Myxococcus hansupus: one gene and its partner. The protein of the gene in region 2 binds, or shares a complex with, the protein of the main gene of each other region. Links are inferred from orthologs where the notes say so. Each region holds a gene or a part of one and is shown on either strand. Other genes may lie near its edges.

What was found. The genes of interacting proteins can lie anywhere in the genome.
Region 1: the proteins of dnaG (region 2) and dnaB are in contact, whole or in part, in a crystal structure (PDB 2R6A), measured with the Geobacillus stearothermophilus proteins. The link is inferred for Myxococcus hansupus from one-to-one orthologs. Residues at the interface, in WP_049624496.1 of Geobacillus stearothermophilus: Lys456, Leu457, Leu458, Pro459, Ala460, Asn463, Ala464, Leu467, Leu535, Leu536, Ile537, Ala538, Gln544, Glu545, Asp548, Tyr549, His552; in WP_033016901.1 of Geobacillus stearothermophilus: Ser13, Glu15, Ala16, Gln18, Glu91, Leu92, Asp94, Ala95, Val96, Pro97, Thr98, Ala99, Ala100, Asn101, Tyr104, Tyr105, Ile108.

The regions. Positions count from the first base shown.
Region 1 is NZ_CP012109.1:2,121,389-2,124,903, forward strand. The notes cover bases 613-3,515. They hold dnaB (replicative DNA helicase), read right to left. Parts: upstream 2,797-3,515; coding sequence 1,429-2,796; downstream 613-1,428. Other genes in these bases: thiD (bifunctional hydroxymethylpyrimidine kinase/phosphomethylpyrimidine kinase), read left to right, coding at 613-1,319; A176_RS08745 (LytR/AlgR family response regulator transcription factor), read right to left, coding at 2,866-3,515. Outside these bases: A176_RS08730 (gamma-glutamyl-gamma-aminobutyrate hydrolase family protein), read left to right, coding at 1-582; more of thiD, read left to right, coding at 579-612. UniProt on the Escherichia coli protein: The main replicative DNA helicase, it participates in initiation and elongation during chromosome replication. Travels ahead of the DNA replisome, separating dsDNA into templates for DNA synthesis.
Region 2 is NZ_CP012109.1:1,968,035-1,974,065, reverse strand. Bases 3,054-6,031 are described here. They hold dnaG (DNA primase), read left to right. Parts: upstream 3,054-3,621; coding sequence 3,622-5,442; downstream 5,443-6,031. Other genes in these bases: rpoD (RNA polymerase sigma factor RpoD), read left to right, coding at 5,535-6,031; A176_RS08100 (GatB/YqeY domain-containing protein), read left to right, coding at 3,054-3,288. In the rest of the region: A176_RS08115 (GGDEF domain-containing protein), read left to right, coding at 1-634; A176_RS08110 (HEAT repeat domain-containing protein), read right to left, coding at 806-2,419; rpsU (30S ribosomal protein S21), read left to right, coding at 2,531-2,725; more of A176_RS08100, read left to right, coding at 2,830-3,053. UniProt on the Escherichia coli protein: RNA polymerase that catalyzes the synthesis of short RNA molecules used as primers for DNA polymerase during DNA replication.

The DNA.
Region 1 (3,515 bases), 150 kb from region 2 along the record:
TGCGTGGAGTCCTATCTGGACCGCGTCTCCGGGGTGCTCGTCACCGGGGGGGCGTTCGACATTCCGCCTTCCGCCTACGGCGAGGAAGCCCGCGAGGGCCTGGGGGCGCTGAAGGAGGGGCGCACCGCGTTCGAGGCGGCGCTGATGCGCGGCGCGCTCAAGCGCAACATGCCGGTGCTGGGCATCTGCGGCGGGATGCAGTTGCTCAACGTCATCCTGGGCGGCACGTTGTTCCAGGACATCGGCCGCGAGGTGGAAGGCGCCCGCGAGCACGAGCAGAAGCATGACCGCACCCATCCCCAGCACCCGGTGGACGTGAAGAACAGCACGTTGCTGGCGGAGGCGGTGGGGCACGGGCAGTTGATGGTCAACTCCACGCATCACCAGTCGGTGCGCAGCGTGGGCAAGGACGTGGTCATCACGGCGGTGGCTCCGGACGGCGTGGTGGAGGCCATCGAGTCCACGGTGCACGTCTTCGCCTTGGGCGTGCAGTGGCACCCCGAATACATGTCGACGACCATTCCGGTGCACGTGGGACTCTACAAGTCGTTCGTGCAGAAGGCGCGCGAGCACCGCCGGTGAGCCCTCGCGTCCTGCTGTTGGCGGGCCTGGAGCCCACGGGCAGGGCGGGGTTGCTGGCGGACGTGGCCGCGGTGCGCGCGCTGCGAGGGCAGCCGGTGGCGGTGCCCTCCGCGCAGACGGCGCAGGGGACGCGGACCTTCACCTGGACGGCCTCTCCGCCGCGCGTGTTGACGGCGCAGGTGGTGGCCGCGCTGGAGCTGGGGCCGCTGCACGCGGTGAAGTGCGGCATGGTGCCGGCCCGCGCGCAGCTCGCGGCCGCGCAGGCGGCCCTTTCGGGCACCGACCCCTGGTGGGTGGTGGACCCCGTGGTGCGCACGTCGCGGGGCGAGCCCCTGACGCGCCTGTCCGCGCGTGCCTACTTGTCCCTGGCGGGACCTCGCGTGGTGCTCACGCCGAACCTGGATGAGGCCGGGTGGCTGCTGGGGCGGCCGGTCGCGCGCACCGTGGCGGAGGCCGCGGAAGCCGCCGAGTCGCTGGCACGCCATGGCTTTGGCGCGGTGCTGGTGAAGGGCGGGCACCTGCCGGACACGCAGGGACTGGCGGATGTGCTGGCCACTCCAGGCCGCGTGCGGGTGCTGGAAGGAAAGCGGTTGGCGCGCTCACCCGGGCGGCGTGGAACAGGCTGCCGGTTGGCCTCCGCGCTGGCCACGGAGCTGGGCCGGGGACGCACGATGGAGACGGCGGTGCGCTCCGCCCGGGCGCTGGTGGTCCGTTACCTGCGGACAGGCTCGGAGTAGGGCGAAGCCCGTGCCGCGGGAGGCTCGCGGTGGGTTGGACGCGGCTCGGCGCTCCTGAGGGCCCGCGCTGGGCGCATGGGGTGCGCGCCAGCGTGGACCGAAGCGGCCGTCAGTCCGTGCGTTGGCGGCTCTCGAAGCGCGTGTACTCGGCCAGGAACACCAGGTCGATGGAGCCGATGGGGCCGTTACGCTGCTTGGCGACGATGAGCTCCACGGGAATCACGGTGCTCGACTGTTGCGCCGGCTGCCCGTCGGGGCCCTCTTCAGACGTCTCACGGTGGATGAACATCACCACGTCGGCGTCCTGCTCGATGGAGCCGGACTCACGCAGGTCGGACAGCAGGGGCTTGCCGTCCTTGCGGTCCTCCACCTTTCGGCTGAGCTGACTGAGCGCGATGATGGGCACCTCCAGCTCCTTGGCGAGCTGCTTCAGCGCGCGGGAGATTTCGGCGACCTCCAACTGGCGGCTCTCCACCTTGCCCTTCTGGTGCATGAGCTGGAGGTAGTCGATGACGATGAGCGACAGGCGTGGGTCGCGCTGCTTCACGCGGCGGGCCTTGGCGCGCAGGTCGAACGGGGACAGACCGCCGGAGTCGTCGATGTAGATGGGCGCGTTGTAGAGCGCGCCCGCCATCTCCTGGAACTTCTCCTCGTCGTGCGGCGTCAGGCGGCCGCCGCGCAGCTTCTTCATGTCCACGCGCGCGGTGGAGGCCAGCAGACGCATCAGCAACTGGTCGGCGGGCATTTCGAGGCTGAAGATGCCGACGGCCTTGTTCTCCTTCAGCGCCGCGTGCACCGCGATGTTCATCGCGAAGGACGTCTTCCCGATGCCGGGACGCGCCGCGAGGATGATGAGCTCGCCGGCGTGCAGGCCGGTGAGCTGGTTGTCCAGGTCGATGTAGCCGGTGGACAGGCCCGTGATGCCCGTGGCCGCCGCCTTCATCTTGTCGAGCAGATCGAGCGTGTGCTCCATCAGCTCGCTGACCGGGCGCAGGTCGCCCTCGCGCTTCTTCTCCGCGAGGAGGAACACCTTGCGCTCGGCTTCGTCGAGCAGGACCTCCAGCTCGCCCGTCTCCTGGCTGGCGAGGTCTTGAATCTCCTTGCCCGCCTGGGCCAGGCGGCGGCGGATGGCCTGGTCCTTGACGATCTGCGCGTACTGGACCGCGTTGGACGCGATGGGGACCACCTGGTCCAGCCGCATCAGGTAGGCCGGGCCGCCCACCGACACGAGGTGGCCCAACACCTTCAGCTCCTCGGCCAGCGTCAGGTGGTCCACCTGTCGCGACTGGCCGTCGAGCTTGAGCATCGCCTCGAAAATCTGGGCGTGCGCGGGGCTGGAGAAGTCCTCGGGGTGGACGACCTCGCCCACCGCGGCGATCAGCGTGTTGTCCGCCAGCACGGCGCCCAACACCGCGCGCTCGGCGGCGAGGTCCTCGTGGACCTTCCGACCCTCTCTGAACTCGTGGACATTCTCCATGGCGGCTCGCCCACTCTACAGGCAGGGCTGACACAGCCAAGTTTTGCTACAAAGCTGTAGCACGGACGCCTACCCCTCGAGTCCCCACCGCTGGAGGAACGCTTCACGCCACGTGCGGCTGAGGACGACCGAGCTGCCATCCTTGAGGACGAGGATGCCGTCTCCGTGCGTCCAGGGCTCCAAGCGGGCCACGGCGTCCAGGTTGACGATGTCGCCCCGGTGGACCCGTACGAAGCGCGTGGGGTCCAGCCGCTCCTCCAGGCTTCGGAGCGTCTGACGCACCAGGTGCTCGCCCTGGGCGGTGTGGAGCCGGACGTACTTGTCCTCCGAGGACAGGCGCCAGACGTCCGTCAGGCGCAGCGGCACCCAGGCCTCGCCCGCCTTCACCACCAGTCGCTCCAGCGGGCGGCTCGAGGGCGCCCGGCCCAGGTCGGCCAGGAGGGCCTGGAGGCGCGCTGTCTCCGGCAGGCCACCTTGGAGCACGGTGTAGGCGCGCTCCAGCGCGCGGGCGAAGCGCTCCGCGTCGTAGGGCTTGAGGAGGTAGTCCACGGCTTGCGCTTCGAAGGCGGCGACGGCGAAGGCGTCGTAGGCGGTGGAGAAGATGACGGCGGGGCATTGCTCGGGGCCCAGTGCCTCCAGCACTTCGAAGCCGGTGAGGCCGGGCATCTGCACGTCGAGCACCAGCAGGTCCGGCCGTAGCGCCGCCACGCGGTTCAGCG
Region 2 (6,031 bases):
CGGCCTGAAGGTCAACGCCGCCCCGCTGTACGACGGCGACAAGATCCAGATCGGCTCCAACACCGTCCTGAAGTTCTCCATCCAGGACGCCCTGGAGGAGCAGTACCAGCGCAGCATCTATGAGTCCGCCACCCGTGACGGCCTCACCCGCGTCTACAACAAGAAGTACTTCCTGGAGACGGTGCGCAAGGAGTTCAGCTACTGCCTGCGCCACCGGGTGCCGTTGTCGCTGGTCCTCTTCGACGTGGACCACTTCAAGAAGATCAACGACGCGTATGGCCACCCCGCCGGGGACTATGTGCTGACGCGCATCGCCCAGCGCGTGAGCGACACGGTGCGCACCGAGGACCTGCTCGCGCGCTACGGCGGCGAGGAGTTCGCGCTGATGCTGCGCGAGTCCGCCGAGGATCAGGCCCTGGCGTGCGCCGAACGCTGCCGGTACGCGGTGGACAAGGCGGACTTCGTCTTCAGCGGCACGCCCATCAAGGTCACCATCAGCCTGGGCGTCGCCACGCTGCTGGACTCGGACTTCTCGCAGCCCGAGGACCTCATCGCCGCGGCGGACAAGTACCTGTACAGGGCCAAGCGCGCGGGCCGCAACCGCGTGGACGCCAAGGCCGTCAGCGGCCTGTAGACGGAGACTGCGGGCCCCGCGGCGAGTCGTCGCGAGGCCCGTCGCCACCACCGGGCCGTCTCGAGGCGCCTCCCCCGCGCGCTCCGAGGCGAGGCCCGTGGGCGCAGCGGCCCCGAGCCAATGGCCGACGCCCAACCGGCGCAGCGCTTCACGCGACACGTGCTTCGCGAGCTACTGGCCGAAGCCCAACCGCCGCAACGCCTCACGCGACACGTGCTTCACGTGCGCATCCGAGTCCCGGGCCGCTGCATCCGACAACGCGGCGGCGGCATGCGCCCCACCGATGCGCCCGAGCGCCTGCGCCGCGGCGACGCGCACCGGCGCCTCCGTGTCCCCTCGCAAGCACACGGCGAGCGCCTTCACATGCGGGGCACGGCCAATCTGCTCCAACGCTTCGGCGGCGGCGGCTCGCACCTCCGCGTGGTCCGACTCCAGCAGCATCGCGGCCTCATCCCCTCGCGACGTCTGCCGCTGGAGCGTCAGCAACTCCAACGCCGCGCTCACCACCTCGGGCGCGTTGTCCCGCAGCGCCCGCGACGTGGCCTCCGGAACCCCCGGGTGCCGCGTCGTCAGCCCGCTCAAGGCCCGCACCGCCCCCGCGCGCAGCGGCGGCTGACCGTCATTGAAGAACGGCTCCAACGTGGCGACGCGGTCCCGAGCCCCCTCCCCGCAGTCCGCGAGCTGGGCCAGCGCCGCGCCTCGAACCCCGGCGGGCAACGCCTTGTCACGCGCCGTCCCCAGGAAGAACGCCGAGCACCCGCGCTCCCGCGCCATCGCCTCCAACCATGGCCGTGCCCGGTTCGCATCACTCGACTCCAACCTCCGCTCGGCGGCCGAGCGCAGGGGAACGCCCTCCGCCTCCGCCAGGGCCCGCGCCGCATCCCGCCGCACCCACCGGTCCGAATCCCCCAACGCCTGTTCGAGCTCGCGCGTGGCCAGCGGCCCATACGCCCGCAGCTCCTCCACCGCGCGCCGGCGCTGGAGCGGATCCGCCACGGTGAGCTGCGGCTGTATCGCCTCCAGCTCCTTCGAATAGACAGCGAAGAGCCGGTTGATGCGCGCCTCCTCGCCCGGCTTCGCCTCATCCAACAGGAGCCGGCCCACCGACGTGCGGCTGCGTCCGGCCACGACCTTGAGCGCGCTCGCGCTGACGGCGTCCACGCTCTCCGGCCGTGTCGCCATGGCCTCCAGCACCACCCGCGCCGGCTTGCGGCCCAGGAAGCCCGCGAGGTGGGCCAGCGCCGAGCTCCGCACCGCCAGGTCCTCCGAATAGAGCTCCAACTCCAGCGCCTCGCGAATCGCGTCCCGTCGCCCCCAGACCCGGGCCGCCGCGTTGGCGCCTCGCGGGCCGCCTTCCCGCAGGAACTTCGCGGACGAACTCCCTGCCTCCGCCGCCGCGCGGGCTGCCGTCAGGCAGGCCTCCAGGTTCGACGCCGCGGGCTGCGCCAGCACCCACTCCGCCAGCGCCCGGCGATCCGAGACGCCCATGCGCTGGGCATCCGCTCGCACCGCCGCCCACCTCACCCGCCAATCCGAATCCTTCATCGCGGAGACGAGCGGCGCCCGGGGGATGGGCCGCTGGCCCGACAGCGTCTTCACCCAGGAGTCCACCCGACCACCCGGCAGGCACGACGCGCAGGTGCGGGCCCGCAGGACGGTGTCCGTCACGTGGCGCTGGCAAGACATCCAACACGCCTGGGTTGGCGTCCCACCCTGCTGCTGGCCGGTCGTCAGGAGTACCACCAGGAGGAGGGCTGGGCTCACGAGGAGGACAGTGTAGTCCATCGGCCTTAGCGTTTTCGTCCGGCGTCCTTGCGTTTTCCCGCCCAGTGGGTCATACCCGCGAGCCCTTTTGATCTAAACCTACATCTACGTACGGCGGAAGGAGGTGACTACATGCCCGGTATCCGAGTGAAGGAAGGAGAGTCCATTGAAAGCGCCCTCAAGCGCTTCAAGAAGGCCACGGAGAAGGCTGGAATCCTTTCCGAGATCCGTAAGCGCGAGCACTACGAGAAGCCTTCCGTGAAGCGGAAGAAGAAGGCCCTCGCCGCCAAGAAGCGCGCTGTGAAGAAGGCCCGCAAGTCGTTCTAGGCGCGTGCCTCGCGCGAGGAGCTGGGGCGCCACCGCTGTCAGGTGCCCTGGCTCCCGCCGTCGAAGTCCCCCTGAACAACGTCTCACCTCCCGGAGTTGCGACCATGGCCACCCTGAAGGAGCGGATCGACGCGGACCTGAAGGACGCGATGCGGTCCAAGAACGAGCTGACGCTCAGCGTCCTGCGGATGCTCAAGAGCGCGGTGAAGTACAAGGAAGTGGAGCCCGGTGCCTCCGCCCTGGATGACGCGGGAATCCTCACCGTCATCGCCGGCCTCATCAAGCAGCGCCGTGACTCCGTCGAGCAGTTCAAGTCGGGCGGCCGTCCGGAGCTGGCGGAGAAGGAAGAGGCCGAAATCACCGTCCTCCAGAACTACCTGCCCAAGCAGTTGACCTCCGACGAGCTGATCGCCGAGGTCCGCGCCTCCATCACCGAGACGGGCGCCAAGGGTCCCAAGGACATGGGCGCGGTGATGAAGCACGTCAACGCCAAGATTCACGGCAAGGCCGAAGGCCGCGCCATCTCCGAGGCCGTCAAGGCGGAGCTCGCGAAGCTCTCCTGACGCTTTCCTCGGTCTGAAGTCCGCACGGGCGCTGTCGGGAAACCGGCGGCGCCTTTGCATTGAGGGGGCTGGACAAGCATGCGGAAACTTGCTCACCCGCGCCCCCGTCATTAAGTGCCTGGGTCAGTCCCACCGCGACACCCGCTCACCCCGGCGGACGTCACGGGCCGGGGCCTCAGGAGTCCACCCCATGCCGCGACCATCCCCTCCCCTTCCGAGCGCACCGGCCCTGGCCCTCCAGGGGACGATCCGTCAGGTCGGCCGTGGGGCAGGCGACGTCAGCCCAGGCAAGCATGATGGACCGGCTGAGCCCGCCCAGGGGTGGGCCAGGGGGTGGGAGCCGTGATTCCCGAGCACAAGATCCAGGAAGTCATCGAGCGGGTGGACCTCGTCGGGCTCATCTCCCGGCACGTGGAGCTGAAGAAGTCGGGCCGGGAGTGGAAGGCCTGCTGTCCCTTCCACCAGGAGAAGACGCCCTCGTTCTACGTGGTGCCGGAGAAGCGCTTCTATTTCTGCCATGGCTGCCGCGCGAGCGGCGACGCGGTGTCCTTCGTCCAGCGCTACCTGGGAAAGACGTTCCTGGACGCGGTGAAGGACCTGGCGCGTGAGCTCGGCGTGGACCTGGAGGCCGAGCAAGACCCCAGCATGAAGGAGCGGCAGCAGATCAAGGAGGCCACGGACCTGGCCGCCGAGCACTTCCGCGCAATGCTGTGGCAGCAGGACGAAGGCCGCGCCGCCCGCGCCTACGTCGCCAGCCGGGGCGTCTCGGAAGAGACGGCCGCGGCCTTCGGGCTGGGCTGGGCGCCCCATGAATGGGCCTCGCTGGCGGACCGCTTCCAGAAGACAGGCATGCTGGAGTGGGCGGCCAAGGCCGGCCTGGTGCTCAAGCGCCCGAATGCGGACGGCTACTACGACTTCTTCCGCAGCCGGCTGATGGTGCCCATCCGCGCGCCAGAAGGCCGCCCCATCGCGTTCGGTGGCCGCCTGGTGGGCGCGGACGAAGGGCCCAAGTACCTCAACTCGCGCGAGTCCCGGCTCTACAACAAGAGCGAGACGCTCTTCGGCATGGACCAGTCGCGCGACGAGATGCGCAAGCGCAAGGCGGCCGTGCTCGTGGAGGGCTACTTCGACGCCATTGGACTGCACCAGGTGGGCGTGCGACACGCGGTGGCGCTGTGCTCCACCAACCTCACCGCGGGGCACATGCAGGTGCTCAAGCGCGCCGAGGCCCGCGAGCTGATTCTGCTCCTGGATGGCGACTCGGCGGGACTTGCCGCTGTCGAACGGCTTGCCGGTCCCCTGCTCGCCGCGGGGGCAACCGCCCGAGTCGCCCTGCTTCCGCAAGGGGATGATCCGGACACGTTCGCGCGTCGAGTGGGCCAGGAGGGCGTGGAGAAGCTGCTGGAAGGCGCCCACCCGCTCACCACCCACCTGTTCGCCTCGCTCCTCCCCGAGGGCAAGGCCGCGAGCTTCGAGGAAAAGATGGCGGCGCTCGAGCGGCTCAAGCCGGTGGTGGGACAGGTCCCCATGGGCCTGGTGCGCGCCACCCTCTTCAGCGCGGTGGCCGAGCACTTCGGCTGGCGGCCCGCGGACGTGGAGGCCGCCCTGCGCAGCAAGGTGCCCCTTCCCAAGCCCGCCGCCCACGACGCGCCTCCTTCGACCCCCAACCGTCCAGCCCCGCCCCTGGAGAAGCCGCCGCCGCCCCTGGAGTGCTTCTACGTGGGCGCGGTGTTGAGAGAGCCACGGTTGATGGCACGGGACACCTTCCGCGTGTGTGACGAGCTCTCCCACATGGGTCTGCGAATGGCGCTGGCGCATGCGACCTCCGGGCATGGCGCGAAGGATGCGCTCTTTGAATCCACGGAAGCCGTGAAGCGCGGCATTGAAAGCGCGCTGCGGCAGCTCCCCTCGGACCCTGTCCAGTTGGAAGGCTCCTTCCTGGCCATCTGCCGGGAAATCATGGTGCGGCGCATCGACGAGCGGCTCGTTTATATAAAGCGGGCGACGGAACAGACGCCGGGAGCGTTCGACCTGACAGAGGAGACGCGCCAGCTCCTCGCCGAGCGCGTGGAACTGTTGGCGCTCAAGAAGCGTGTCCTGGAGGAGCTCAAGCCTGCCTCCTCGGGAACAAAGGCGCCCATGCAACCGGTTTGAGTTCGCGTTTGTAAGAAACCCTGACTTTGCGGTAGATCGGCCGGCTCGCCCAGGCCTCAAGCCCCTGAATTTGCTCAAGGAGAAGTACCCGAATGCCGACGCAGAAGCCCTCGAAGGCGTCCGTGAAGCCCACCAAGAAGAAGGTGGATCCGGTGATCCGCAAGAAGAAGGCTCCGGACGGTGCCACGGCGAAGGGGGCCAAGACGGGCGCCGAGGAGAAGGAAGAGCTCGCCGCGCGGGACGTCGTCGCCGAGGCGACGGAGAAGCTCAAGAAGAAGAAGAAGGGCGTGGCGCCGGTCGGCGATGACGTGGACCCGGAAGAGGCCGCGGAAGAGGCCGCCGCCGCCGTCCAGGTCGACCCCGACGCCGTCGAGGACGACATCGAGGAGGATCCGGTCGCCGAGCGCAAGGAGGTCAAGGACCTGCTCGCCGCGGGCCGCGAGAAGGGCTTCCTCACCTACGACGAGGTCAATGACGCGCTCCCCGCCGACATCGTGTCGTCCGATCAGATCGACGACGTGATGAGCATGTTCGGCGACAACGACATCGAGATTGTCGACGCGCAGAAGGCCGCTCAGAACAACGAGAT